One region of the Streptomyces sp. DT2A-34 genome, then DNA from elsewhere that is predicted to be linked to it. Evidence: riboswitches for the same ligand, from Rfam matches in the RefSeq annotation. Region 1 holds a riboswitch; the other holds the start of a gene.
What was found. Region 1 has a riboswitch for thiamine pyrophosphate ahead of thiC (phosphomethylpyrimidine synthase ThiC). Riboswitches for the same ligand answer to the same signal wherever they lie in the genome.
Positions count from the first base shown of each region.

Region 1 (7,091 bases):
CGGCGAGCAGCGCCATCGGGATCCTGCGGTTCACGTCGGTGACCGAGTACTGCAGGTCCCTGGGCGCGGAGGGCTCATAGGCGACCACGACGTCCTGGCCCTCGTGCAACTGGCGTGACTGGTCAGGCTGCACGATCTCCGTGAAAGTGCGGCCCTTGTCCTTGCCCGTATCGACGCGGATCGTCGCTCTCTTGCAGGTGCCGCTCTCCTGCTGCACCGCGGAGGAACCCTCGGCAGTGGAGGTGTCGCCGGTCGGGGGCACTCCCGAGGCGCCGACGTCCTTGCAGCTGACCTCGACCACCTTGGTGACCGTGGCGTTGTGCGTCTGCCGGTCGAAGCCGACCCCCGTGCGCTCGTGCGGCGGGGCACCGCCCGGCCACAGCACAGCGAGCCCCACCACCACCGCCGCGGCGAACGGGATCAGGACCGCCGCGATGACCTTGCGCAGGTGCCGGGAGACAGGCGCCGCGGGACCGTGGGCGTGACTGTGGGAGTGCCCGTGCCCGCCACCGCCGTCGCCGCCCTTACCGCCGCCACGCGATCCGCCGGATCCGGGCCCGTGCCCGTGGCCACCCCCGGAGTCGTGACCGTCACTCGGTCCGGGCCCCTGCTCCGCTGAGCCGCCGGAGCCGGGCCCGCGCCCAGGCCCCCCGCTGCCCCCGCTCCCGTGCCCCTGCATCCCGCTGGCCCCGGTCCCGTGTTCGTGCCAGCCGCCGGAACCAGTCGCGTGATCGTCGTCGCCGCCGGAACCAGGCCCGTATCCACCGCCGTATCTACCTCCGGCAACTCCCGAACCGCGGCCGTCTGTACGGCCGTTGCCCCGTGTGGGGCCGTTTCGGGGGCCGTTTCCGAAGCCGGAGCCGCGGGGCGGCTCGGGCGGTGGGTACGGAGGCTCATGCGTCGTGGTCACCGACCGATCATCGCAAGAACGACCGGGGCCCTCTGTTCACCGCGCCCGAATTGACGCTAGCGTGGAGCCACCTTTGTACACGCGGGAGCTCGGAGCACCGGGCTGAGAGGGCGCTGACCTCCGTCCCTGCGATGTTTCACGTGGAACATCATCCGAAGAGAGTGACGTTCCCCACGAAACGTCGGCAGACGGAAACCGCTGCGTCGACCGCCGAACCTGTTACCGGGTAATGCCGGCGTAGGGAGTAGGTCTCATGACCATCAAGGACGCGCGCACGCCTGCCTCCGCTCAGGACGACAAGTCCGAGGAGGCCGGGAAGTCCATCGGCTGGCACAAGGCGTACATCGAGGGCTCACGCCCCGATCTGCGGGTGCCGGTCCGCCAGGTGCACCTCACCAACGGGCAGTCGGTCACGCTGTACGACACATCGGGCCCGTACACCGATCCACTCGCCGACACCGACGTTCGCAGGGGGCTGCCCCCGCTGCGCGAGAACTGGATCATCGGCCGCGGCGACACGGAGGAGTACGCGGGCCGTCCCGTCCGCCCTGAGGACGACGGGATCAAGCACACCTCGCCGCGCGGCGGCCTGCGCAACCTCGACGCGGTCTTCCCCGGACGGCCTCGCCAGCCGCGCCGGAGCCGTGACGGCGGGGCGGTCACGCAGCTCGCCTATGCGCGCCGCGGCGAGATCACGCCCGAGATGGAGTACGTGGCCATCCGGGAGAACGTTTCTCCGGAAGTGGTCCGCGAAGAGATCGCGGCAGGCCGGGCCGTGCTGCCCGCCAACGTCAACCACCCGGAGATCGAGCCGATGATCATCGGGAAGCGGTTCCTGGTGAAGGTCAACGCCAACATCGGCAACTCCGCGGTCACCTCCTCCATCGAGGAGGAGGTCGAGAAGATGACTTGGGCGACCCGCTGGGGCGCCGACACGGTCATGGACCTGTCGACCGGCCGCAACATCCACACCACGCGCGAGTGGGTGCTGCGCAACTCCCCCGTGCCGATCGGCACCGTGCCGCTGTACCAGGCGCTGGAGAAGGTCGACGGCAGGGCCGAGGAGCTGACCTGGGAGATCTACAAGGATACGGTCATCGAACAGGCCGAGCAGGGCGTGGACTACATGACCGTCCACGCGGGCGTGCGCCTGCCGTACGTACCGCTCACCGCCAACCGCAAGACCGGCATCGTCTCCCGCGGCGGCTCGATCATGGCGGCGTGGTGCCTGGCGCACCACAAGGAGAGCTTCCTGTACGACAACTTCGAGGAGCTCTGCGAGATTCTCGCGGCGTACGACGTCACGTACTCGCTGGGCGACGGCCTCCGGCCGGGCTCGATCGCGGACGCCAACGACGAGGCGCAGTTCGCGGAGTTGAGGACGCTCGGGGAACTCAACCGGATCGCGAAGCGTTTCAATGTTCAGACCATGATCGAGGGCCCGGGACATGTCCCGATGCACAAGATCAAGGAGAACATCGACCTTCAGCAGGAGATCTGCGATGAAGCTCCGTTCTATACGCTCGGCCCACTGACGACGGACGTCGCGCCGGCGTACGACCACATCACGTCCGGCATCGGTGCCGCGATGATCGCCTGGTGGGGCACGGCGATGCTCTGCTACGTCACGCCCAAGGAGCACCTGGGCCTGCCCAACCGTGACGACGTCAAGACCGGCGTCATCACCTACAAGATCGCCGCCCATGCGGCCGATCTCGCCAAGGGGCACCCCGGTGCACAGGAGTGGGACGACGCGCTGTCCGACGCCCGCTTCGAGTTCCGGTGGGAGGACCAGTTCAACCTGGCTCTCGACCCGGACACCGCACGGGAGTTCCACGACGAGACCCTGCCGGCCGAGCCCGCCAAGACGGCCCACTTCTGCTCCATGTGCGGGCCGAAGTTCTGCTCGATGAAGATCTCCCAGGACATCCGTCGCCAACACGGCGGGTCCCAGGAGGAGATCGAGGAGGGCATGGCTCAGAAGTCGAAGGAGTTCGCGGCGGCGGGCAACCGGGTCTACCTGCCGATGGCGGACTGACGTCGACGTCCTGACCCAGGGCGCCATGCCCCGGCGCCTGGCGTGCTGTCCCGCTGTCGGGCGTGCTGCCAGGTGCTCGGCTTGCGCCTCCCCGAGGAGGTCTCCCCGGGGCTCCGTCGTGGAGGAGGGTCCCCTGGCGGGGGCTCTCCCCTGGCGGGGGCGCAAGCCGAGGGGCTACTCCGGATGGTGTTCCGGCCCTCCGAAGTCCGGGCTCGTGTAGTCCGGGCTGCAGAAGCTCGGCCGGGAGCCCCGGGAGCCACCGTCGTCCGGGCTGCTGAAACCCGGGCGGTCGTAGCCGAGGTTCGGGATACGGCCGGCCGGCGTCGACGGTGGCGTGCGGTGCAGTGCCGATGCCGTGCCTGGGTCGGCGAGCGCCTCCCGCAGGAAGGGCAGGATGCCGCGCTCCAGCAGGGCCTCGCGCCAGGCTTCCCTGGCCCGGGCCACCTCCTCGCTCAGTTCGCCGTACGGACCGCCGTCGAATGCCGGCCGGTTGCGCAGGGCGGTGAGCAGGAGTCCGACGGCGGCGACCAGGATCGCGGCCGCCGCCACGGCGCCGAACACCCACCCGGTGGTCAGCATCGTCTGGGCGAAGGCCGGCTCGGGGTCGAGCATCTTCAGGATGTAGCCGACGAGCAGGAAGATCGCCGCGGCGGTGCCGGCGAGGACGGGTGCCAGGACGGCGACCACGGCGACGACGCCGGGGCCGGCGGTCTCGGCGACTTCTCCCACGGTGGTGGCGAGCCCCATCGCTCCCGTGCCCGGCTCGGTGGAGCTGGACTCGCGGCTGGACGACGGGGTGGACGGCGCCGGCTGGCGCAGTTCCTCGCGAACCTTCACATAGTGCTGGTACTCGGTCGCCGCGGCCGCCGTGATGAGTGCGGTGGCGTTGAGCGCCATGGTGCGCAGCTGTTCGGAGTTGAGCCGCTGTCCGACAGCGGCCAGTTCCGGGCGGTGTGGTGCGGAGCGCAGCGCCTCATCGAGGATCCGCTCGTACTCTTGGCGGTCCTCGCTGTGCAGGTGCTGCGGAACGCTGTTCATGTGCATCCCCCGATGCTCCGTAGGGCTTGGGGCTCGCATGCCAACGAGCCGTCGGGCAGAAACGGAGGGGAGCCTGCTACGGATAAGCCGATGGTAGAGCGGTGACGGCACACGGTGACAGGGGGTTTGACAAAATTGGGCCCTGGCCTGCGCCGTCTTCCGTCACTGCGCCATGGGGGGACGTCTGCCCGGCGAACGTTCAGATATCCAGGGGAAGTTGCTGGACCAGCAGCTTTCCGGCCATGGTCACGCCGCCGTCCATCGCGATCGCGAGACGATCGGCGTAGACGTGCGGCCCCTCGATCACAGGGCCGGCGCTGTCCTCGCCCTCCTCGGAGCCGACCTCGCCCAGCAGGTACGGAATGGGGCTGTGGCCGTGAACGATGCGGGTGCCGCCGTACGTATCGAGCAGGGAACGAACATGGTCGGCGCCGCCCTCGTCGCGGAAGGAGAACCGCTTGGTGAACTTGCGGAACAGGTCCCAGACTTCGTCGGCGTCGTTGCGCGTGAGGGTCTCGCGGACGGTGTCGTTGACCGCCTCGATCGAGTCGCCGTAGTCGAGATAGGCGGTGGTGTCCGAGTGAACGAGCAGATGGCCGTCGACCTGCTCCATGGCGTCCAGCCGGGACATCCACTGCAGGTGGTGGTCCTGGAGACGGTCCATGTCGGTCTTCTGGCCGCCGTTGAGCAGCCAAGCGGCCTGGAAGGTGGCGGTGCCCGCGCCGGAGTTGACGGGAGTGTCGCCGAACCGCTTGGCGCCGATCAGCAGCAGCTCGTGGTTGCCCATCAGGGCCTTGCAGTAGCCGCCGGCCGCGGCGGCCTCCGCCGACAGTCGCATCACGAGGTCGATGACGCCGATGCCGTCGGGGCCGCGGTCGGTGAAGTCGCCGAGGAACCACAGCCGGGCGGTGCCCGCGCACCAGTTGCCCGCCGAGTCGATGAGGCCCTTCTCCTGGAGGGCGGCGACCAACTCGTCGAGATAGCCGTGCACGTCGCCGACGACGAACAGCGGACCCGGACTGTCCGCCGACTGCGGAGCCGGCACGGACGCGGGATCGACGGTCACCTGAAGGGTGTCACCGCGGTTGATCACGGGCAGATCGCGCTGCGTGGGCGTGTAGCCCTCCGGATAGGCATCGTCGAGGGGCGGGGCGACGTCGCCCGGGTGCGTGCTGTGGGCGTACGGACCGGTCTCGTGGACGTAAGCGGGCACTCGGAAGTCGCGCAACGTCGCCGTCCGCTCCATCTCGGGTCCCTGACCGGCCCCCTGAGTCATCAGACCCCTCCACCATCGCGCCGCAGCTGCACCGCATCGGACTGCCTGGTCGCAGCGGCCCGCGGGTGTCGTGGGCCCATCATAGGAATGCCGATCGCGCCATGTGATGACCCAGGGGTGGTGAATCGGAGCAGGACTCCTGTTCACCGCGGCTTTCGCCCCGATTGGGCACGGCTTCGGCCGCCCGATGACCGCGCTTTCTTTCGCTCCTCGACCTGCTTGTGCCCTCCCCCGACCTGCTCCTACCGCTCCTCGGGCGACCGAGGCGGGCTGACCGTCGTACGCGGCGGACGTCGCTGGGACGAGGTACGCACGATCAGCTCGGTCGGTATCACCTGCTCGACCGGTCGGTCCGACTCGACCCCCTCGATGGCGTCGATGAGGAGCTGGACCACGGCCGTGCCGATGCGGCGGGGCTTGAGGGAGAGCGTGGTGACGGGCGGCTCGGTGTTGGCGTACACCGTGGACTCGCTGCAGCAGACCAGAAGCAGGTCGTCCGGTACGCGCATGCCGTAGCGGCGGGCGGCGGCGAGCAGGTCGGTGCCGTTCGGGTCGAACAGGCCGTAGACGGCGTCGGGGCGGTCGGGGCGGGCGAGCAGCCGGTCGGCGGCCACGGCGCCCGCGCACGGGTCGTGCGCCGGGTAGGCCTCGTACACCGGATCCTGGCCGACCCGCTCGCACCAGCGCAGGTACGCGGTGGTCGACAGGTGGGTGTACGTGTCCGTCGTGGTGCCCGTCAGCAGTCCGATCCGGCGGGCGCCGGCGTCGGCCAGGTGGTCGAGGATGCCGAGCACGGCGGCTTCGTGGTCGTTGTCGACCCAGGCGGTGACGGGGAGCGAACCCGCCGGGCGGCCGTCGGAGACGACCGGCAGACCCTGCCTGACCAGCTCGCTGACGACCGGATCCTGGTCGGACGGGTCGATGACGACCGTGCCGTCGAGGGCGACGTTCGACCAGACGTCGTGGCGCGAGGTCGCGGGGAGGATCACGAGGGCGTAGCCGCGGGCGAGCGCGGCCGAGGTGGCCGCGCGGGCCATCTCGGCGAAGTACGCGAACTCGGTGAAGGTGAAAGGTTCATCCCCGTATGTAGTCACGGTCAGGCCGATGAGTCCTGACTTGCCGGTACGGAGTGTCCGGGCGGCGGCCGAAGGGCGATAGCCCAGCCGGTCGGCGACCTCGCGGACATGGCGTCGGGTGGCGTCCGGGAGCCGGCCCTTGCCGTTGAGGGCGTCGGAGACGGTCGTGATGGAGACTCCGGCAGCGGCGGCCACGTCTCTGATGCCGGCCCGGCCGGGTCGACTGCCTCGGCGTGAGGTTTCCGCGCGGCTCACCTGGTGCTTCCCTGCTGCTGTCATGGCGAGCCGATAGTAGGGCTCATGCGGTGGGGTAGTGCGGACGCATATGCACGCGTTGACAGGCACGTTTCTGCATGGTCATAGAGCGTCAAGAACCTTGGAAACCAAGGGAGTTGAACGATCCAATGGTAAGACCTGACTTGTCGGCGCGCATGGGCCTGCCAAGTGCCCGATGTTTCGAAGAGGTCTCAACTCACCTTCACGGGGGATGCGCGCCACGGCGCGAGCCACCGGCGCGTAGATATATGTGTGACGCGCCCCCCAATTCGTACAACTTCGTATGACGATGCCCCTGATGCAGGTGTGACAGAAGGGGCCCGCACTCGAGGGCGTCACACCTGTACGCATCGGCGCCGAATCCTCATAAGGTGAGGAGTATTGGAGCCGGCGGTGGTGATGGGCCGCCGGTGGTCGCGAGGAGGACTGCGGTGAGCGAGACGAGCCCCAAGCTGCGCGCCGAGCTGGAGGGGATCC
Region 1 is NZ_JASTWJ010000001.1:5,073,808-5,080,898, forward strand. It holds gene QQM39_RS22475 (YibE/F family protein) at 1-679, opposite strand, end outside; TPP riboswitch at 982-1,171, shown strand; gene thiC (phosphomethylpyrimidine synthase ThiC) at 1,164-2,948, shown strand; gene QQM39_RS22485 (hypothetical protein) at 3,123-3,992, opposite strand; gene QQM39_RS22490 (metallophosphoesterase) at 4,186-5,262, opposite strand; gene QQM39_RS22495 (LacI family DNA-binding transcriptional regulator) at 5,505-6,617, opposite strand; gene hisC (histidinol-phosphate transaminase) at 7,046-7,091, shown strand, end outside.

Region 2 (7,091 bases), 2.4 Mb from region 1:
GCCGCCGCGGCCAGCCCGCCGATGAGCACGGCGATGAGCGTGGCGACGACGGCGTACTGCAGCGAATTGCCGATCGCCTCGATCGGCGCGACGAGGAAGACCCCGCCGTCGGCGCTGGCCAGCGCCCGGTAGTAGCCGAAGTCCGGCGCGTCCAGCGACCGCTCCACGAGGACGGCCAGCGGCAGCAGCAGGAGTACGACGATGACGGCCAGGACACCGGCCAGCAGCGCCCACTGCCCTGCCCCGCGCGGCCGCCGCGCGGTCACCGACGCGTCCACCAGGCGCAGGGCGCTCTCGCGGCGCCGTACCGTCCAGGCGTGCACGGCGAGGATCGCGCCGACGGCCAGGAACTGGATGATCGTCAGGACGGCGGCCGTGGACAGGTCGAAGATCTCGGACGTCTGCCGGTAGATCTCCACTTCGAGCGTCGAGAAGGTCGGGCCGCCGAGGATCTGGACGACGCCGAAGGAGGTGAAGGTGAACAGGAAGACCATGAGCGCGGCGGCGGCCACGGCGGGCGCGAGGGCCGGGAGGGTGACGGTCCGCCAGGCGGTGAAGCGGGACGCGCCGAGCATCCGCGCGGCCTCCTCCTGCCGCGGGTCCAGCTGCGCCCAGAGCCCGCCGACCGTCCGTACGACGACGGCGTAGTTGAAGAAGACGTGCGCGAGCAGGATGGCCCACACGGTGGTGTCGAGGCGTACGCCCCACAGCTCGTCGAGGAGTCCGCCGCGGCCGACGAGCGCGAGGAACGCCGTACCGACGACGACCGTCGGCAGCACGAAGGGGACGGTCACCACGGCCCGCAGGATCTGTTTGCCGGGGAAGTCGAAGCGGGCGAAGACGTAGGCGCCCGGCAGCGCGATCAGCAGGGTGAGCGCGGTGGAGGCGAGCGCCTGCCAGGTGGTGAACCACAGGACGTGCCGGATGTCGGACTCCCCGAGCACGTCCGTGAGGCGCGCGAACTGCCAGACGCCGTCGGCCTTCAGCCCGCGCGCGACGATCGCGGCGACGGGCCAGGCGAAGAAGGCCGCGAAGAACGCGACGGGCACGGCGACGAGGCCGAGCCGCACCGCCGCGCTCCGCATGACCCTCTTACGGGGTGCCTTTACTTCAGTACGAGCGAGGTCCACGACTTGACCCAGTCGTCACGGTTGTCGGCGATCTTCGCCGGGTCCATGGTCTCGGGGTTCTTGGCCTGGGGGCCGTACTTCGTGAACTCCGGCGGCACCTGCGCGGCCTCCCGGACCGGGTAGACGAACATGTTGAGCGGCATGTCGTCCTGGAACGTCTTGGTGAGCATGAAGTCGAGGAGCGCCTTGCCGCCCGCGGCGTTCTCGGCGTTGCTCAGCAGGCCCGCGTACTCGACCTGGCGGAAGCAGGTGCCGGTCGCGACACCGGTGGGCGCGGTCGTCGGTTTCGGGTCGGCGTAGATCACCTCGGCGGGCGGCGAGGAGGCGTACGACACGACGAGCGGCCGGTCGGCCTTGGCCTTCTTGCCGCCGGCGGACCCGGAGAACTCCTCGTTGTAGGCCTGCTCCCAGCCGTCGACGACCTTGACGCCGTTGGCCTTCAGCTTCTTCCAGTAGTCCTGCCAGCCGTCGTCGCCGTACTTCGCGGCGGTGCCGAGCAGGAAGCCGAGGCCGGGCGAGGAGGTGGAGGCGTTCTCGGTGACGAGGAGGTTCTTGTACTCGGGCTTGATCAGGTCGTCGTACGACGTCGGCGGGGTCAGCTTGTGCTCGCTGAAGTAGGCCTTGTCGTAGTTGACGCAGATGTCGCCGGTGTCGATGGGCGTGACCCGGTGCTGGTCCTGGTCGGCCCGGTACTCGGGCAGGATCAGGTCGGAGCCCTTCGGCTCGTACGACTGGAACAGCCCGTTGTCGAGCGCCCGCGACAGCAGGGTGTTGTCGACGCCGAAGAAGACGTCGCCCTGCGGGTTGTCCTTGGTGAGGATCGCCTTGTTGACGGCCTGCCCGGCGTCGCCGTCCTCCAGGACCTTGACCTTGTAGCCGGACTGCTTCTCGAAGGCGGCGAGGACGCTCTTGGAGACGGCCCACGAGTTGTGGCTGACGAGCGTGACGGTCTTGGAACCGCCCCCGCTACCGCTGTCGCCGTCGGTGTCGGACGACCCGCACGCGGCCAACGCGGGCAGCGCGACGAGACCGAACCCGACGGCGAGAACCGTGGCCTTCTTGGTGATGCTCACTGAATTCCTCCTGGGGTGGACCAGGAAGAGACGCGGCCCTGCCCGGAACCTCCGAAAGGCTCCGGGCAGGGCGCAACAGCTCGAGTGGTGACCGATCTCCCTACCCAGAATGACCTGGGCCAGGTTCGGAGGGTCTGCGGCCGGTGCCGCACTCTCAGCGCTGTGGCGCTCCCCTGTCGGAATATGAAGATGTACTTACGGCGGTCTTACGGTGGTCAGACTACCGCTCGGTCGCCGCGAGCTGCCCACACGCCCCGTCGATCTCCTGCCCACGGGTGTCCCGGATGGTCACCGGCACACCATGGGCGGCGATGGCCTCGACGAACGCCTTCTCGTCCTCGGGCCGGGAAGCGGTCCACTTCGACCCGGGTGTCGGGTTCAGCGGGATCAGGTTCACATGCACCGGCTTGCCCTTGAGCAGCCGCCCGAGCCGGTCACCACGCCAGGCCTGGTCGTTGATGTCCCGGATGAGGGCGTACTCGATGGACAGCCGACGGCCCGACTTCTCGACGTACTCGAACCCGGCGTCGAGCACCTCGCGCACCTTCCACCGCGTATTGACCGGTACCAGGGTGTCGCGCAGCTCGTCGTCGGGCGCGTGCAGCGAGATCGCGAGCCGGCACTTGAAGCCCTCGTCGGCGAACCGGTGGATGGCCGGCACGAGCCCGACCGTCGAGACGGTGATCCCTCGCTGGGACAGCCCCAGCCCGTCGGGCTCGGGATCGGTGAGCCGCCGGATGGCGCCCACGACCCGGTTGTAGTTGGCGAGCGGCTCGCCCATCCCCATGAAGACGATGTTGGAAAGCCGCGCAGGTCCCCCCGGAACCTCTCCGTCCCTGAGCGCCCGCATCCCGTCCACGATCTGATGCACGATCTCGGCGGTGGACAGATTCCGGTCCAGCCCCGCCTGCCCGGTCGCACAGAACGGGCAGTTCATCCCGCACCCCGCCTGCGAACTGATGCACATGGTGACCCGGTCCGGGTACCGCATCAGCACCGACTCGACGAGCGTCCCGTCGAACAGCCGCCACAGCGTCTTGCGCGTGTCGCCCTGGTCGGTCGACAGATGCCGTACGACGGTCATCAGCTCGGGAAACAGCTCCTCCCGCAGCTTGGCGCGCGAACCGGCGGGGATGTCGGTCCACTGCTCCGGGTCGTGCGCGTACCGCGCGAAGTAGTGCTGCGAGAGCTGCTTGGCACGAAACGGCTTCTCGCCGATAGCAGCGACGGCGTCCTTGCGCTCACCGGGCGTGAGGTCGGCAAGATGCCGCGGCGGCTTCTTGGCTCCGCGCGGGGCGACGAAAGTGAGTTCTCCGGGCTTAGGCATGGCTGTACCAGTGTCGCAGATCAATTCCGGTGACCTGCGGTCGTACGGCCGCCCCCGACCGGCGCCAAGGGCATCTGCGCCGGTCATCGTCAGTGCACACCTGTCAGCGTTGGAATGCCCACACCGCGATGGCCACCATGGACGACCCGGCTGCGGCGGCTGCTCCGCGGACCGCTGCGAACAGCGCGGCTCGATACAGGCGCTTGATGGTGGGGCGTTTGTCGCGCCTCATGGTTCCTCCCTGGTGGCGGCGTACGTTTCGCCTCCAGACGGTGCGCGCTGGTGGACCGAATCCTGGGGAAGTGCGGGCGGACCGGGCGGTCGCGCTCTTACCCTGCAGGTCAGGGGTTGCCCGGCGGTGCCCGCAGCGGGCAGCGGAAGGGTCGTCAAGGGGGGACGGGGGGACGTGGAGTATCCGGACCACGCGCTCCACGAGTACCTGCGCGACCTGGAACGCAGGGCCAAGGCGAATCGGCTTCGGCACAGGATGCCGTACTCCCGTCGCGAGACCGCGAAGATCCTCAGCAAGGAGTTCCAGGTCGAGCTGGATGCTCGCCGGCTGAGTAACTGGCTGACGGACGAGCCGCGAAGCCGCCAGGCACCCACCTTGAGCAATGAGCCGAAACTATGGGCCCTGGTACAGCTCTGGTCGCGCTGGGCCGGGGAGCAGCCCAGCCGTCGGTATCTCAACGAACTTCTCGAATCGGCCCAGCCCGTCCGGCATGCCGTCCGGGCTTCGTCGTCGCCGGTTCCCTCTTTCCTGCTCCCGCTGCTGATGGAACAGAGGGAGCGAGGAGAGGCGTGGCCCTATGTCGTTCACAGTGGCACGGGCGCGCGACGACCGCTGTCGGCCGTACACGTTCAGCAACTGCTGGACGAATCCCGCTCTGCCGATGAACCGGGGGCAGAACCGAAGCGAGGGCACATCGAGGACATCCTCGAGGATCCCGACGGCTGCCGTCTCCTCCTGGAGTCCGGTCCGGGCAGCGGGAAGTCGACCTTGCTCGCCCGACTTGCCGGGCGTCTGTCCGCCGAACTCCTCGACGCGACGCTCGCGCAGAACGCCTGTGTCCCGGTCTGGGCGACCGCCGAGCAACTGACCGCCGGCCCGGGCGGCGTGGACCGCGCGTTGTCCCGGCTCGTCTTCGCCGGGACTGAGCACGATGAGCGGCGATTCGATGACGCCACGGAAGCACTGGTCCCGGAGGACTACTCCTGGCTGCTCCTGGTGGACGGGTTCGACGAGATCCCCATGGAGGCACGTAACCGACTGGCGCTCCACCTCACCACCATCGCCAGAAGCGAGGCAGGCCGGGTCGGCCGTATCAGGATCATCGCATCGTGCCGTCCACTGCATCCGGTGGAACGGGACCGCTTCATCGAGAGCGGCTTCCTCGTCTTCACCATGGTCCCGTTCGATCGCTCACAGCTGGAGACGTTCGCCGAGCGCTGGTTCGGGACCCATGTTCCCGGGCGTCGTCAGGCCCGGGAGTTCCTTCAGCAGGTCGACACCCCGGAACTGCGCGACCTGGTGGCCGTCCCGTTGCTGGCGGCGGTGGCCGCCGCCGTGTTCGAAGCGTGGCCCGAACAGAGGCTGCCGAACAATCAGTACGCTCTCTTCGACCAGTACCGCACCTATCTGACGAATGCGAAGGCCACCCAGCGTGAAGGCGTCTTCAGCCAGCTGCGTACGCACGCGGGCAGTGCCTCATGGGCCCTGGAAGCCATCCGGTTTCTCCAGGAGAACCTCGACGATGTCTTGCGTCATGTCGCCACTGAAGCGGTCCGGCACCTTTCAGAACCGGCGGGCCGCTCCGAGGAATCCGATCAGCGGGCCTCGTTCGACCTCTTGACGGTCGCGCTGGAGTGGCTGCGCCCGAAAGTCGGCCCCCGCGCACAGACGGGCATTCCCGGGTGGGGTGAATACGTCGCGACCCTGCTGATATCGAGTGGGCTCCTCGCGTCCGGCGAGGGATCGATCCGGTTCCTGCATACGAGCTTCGCCGAATTCCTTGCGGCGGAGGCGCGCGCCATGGACCTTCCCGACAGTTTCGACGGAAGCTCCGTGGAATGGCAGGCGTTCACATTCGAGGCCGCACGCCTCACCGGACGCAAGGGCCGCGACCACCGCGCCGCACTCGTTCACTACGCCCAACGGCACCCCCTGGCAGCGGAGGCGTTGCTGACCTGGCTGCTGGAGGGCAGCGCAGGGCATCAACATGTCGCGGGTGTCCTCATGGCAGAGGGCAGCCCCTACACGCCCGCTCAGCTGGAGACGTTCCTGTCCGTCCTGCCTCGGCTGCCCGCGGCGAGCCGGCGCACAGCCCGTCAGATACCGAATCCCCTGGCCCGCGCATACCTCGCGGAGCGATTTCCCGTCGCGCAATTCCTCGCCCGCACGGAGCCGGTCGCCCCCTACCCGGTCGCCGACGAGCCGCTGGACATCCGCGAGCAGCCGGTCATCCGGTCCCTGCTCAGTACGCTCGGCTGTAGCCGCCCACCGGATTCAGGTGATGACACCTACCTGTTCTGCTCGCTGGTATGCCACCTGGGACTCGAGTCCGTCGTGGACCGCATGGCCCTCATCGACACCCTTCAGACCATGGCTCCTGAGTGGGCGGCTCACGCGACCCAGCACACGTTCGAGATCATGAATTCGCCGCACGCCGACGCTGGGACACGCATTCACGCGGCGGAGTCGCTACTGGACTTCGACAGCGAATATCTGTCTCACGTTGCTGAGGTTTTGCGGGAGCTGGTGACCGACAGAACAAACCCGTTCGACGATCGGTACGCGGCAGCGGCAGCTCTCAGCGAACTCGGCGCCCCGTACCGCGATCAGGCGCGTGAACTCATGCAGGCCATGGCGGGTGAACCTACTACGCGCCCGTGCCAGCGCGATGAATTGTCAGCGCATGTGCAGTTGCTGACCAGCGGCGGTGGTGCTCCGATTCGTCGTCGTCACGGCAGCTAGGACCTGTGGTCGAGTTCCAGCCACCGGAAACGCGTCAGTCGGTCGTGCGCTCCAGCCTGTCCTTCAGCAGTTGCTCGTCACGCGGCAGCTCCTTGCGGACCTGAGGGCGGACGACGAGGGGCACCAGGAGCTTGCCGAGGCCATGCCCTTCGAAGTCGATGTCGATCGTCACGCGGGAACGGCGGCCGTCGTCGAGCGGCTCGATCTCACCGTGAGCCCGTGGCCTGATGGGGCCCTCGATCCCGTGCAGATCCCAGCTGTGCGGTGGGTCGAGTTCGGTGAACTCCACGGTCATCGGGATCTCGCGACTGCCGATGCGCCGGGTGACCCGGACCCGGGAGCCGGGGTGCGTGGGCCCCTCGTCGAGCAGGTCCGCGGAGACGGCGCTCAACTGCCATTCCGGTAGGTGGGAGGGGTCCGTGACATACGCGTAGACCTCGTCCGGGGACCGGTCTATGTCGATGACTTCTCGGATGGCGGTCATGATGACCCCCTTTGGGTGCCTTCGATGACGTACACCGGAATCGTCCCACCTGCGGACCCACGGCACCATCGCAAGAAGCCCCCGCCCGAATAGAGCGAGGGCT
Region 2 is NZ_JASTWJ010000001.1:2,645,895-2,652,985, forward strand. It holds gene QQM39_RS11410 (iron ABC transporter permease) at 1-1,085, opposite strand, end outside; gene QQM39_RS11415 (thiamine ABC transporter substrate binding subunit) at 1,106-2,203, opposite strand; TPP riboswitch at 2,283-2,388, opposite strand; gene rlmN (23S rRNA (adenine(2503)-C(2))-methyltransferase RlmN) at 2,424-3,530, opposite strand; gene QQM39_RS11425 (hypothetical protein) at 3,634-3,762, opposite strand; gene QQM39_RS11430 (NACHT domain-containing NTPase) at 3,937-6,504, shown strand; gene QQM39_RS11435 (SRPBCC family protein) at 6,539-6,988, opposite strand.
Region 2: another riboswitch for thiamine pyrophosphate. It lies ahead of QQM39_RS11415 (thiamine ABC transporter substrate binding subunit); the one in region 1 lies ahead of thiC (phosphomethylpyrimidine synthase ThiC).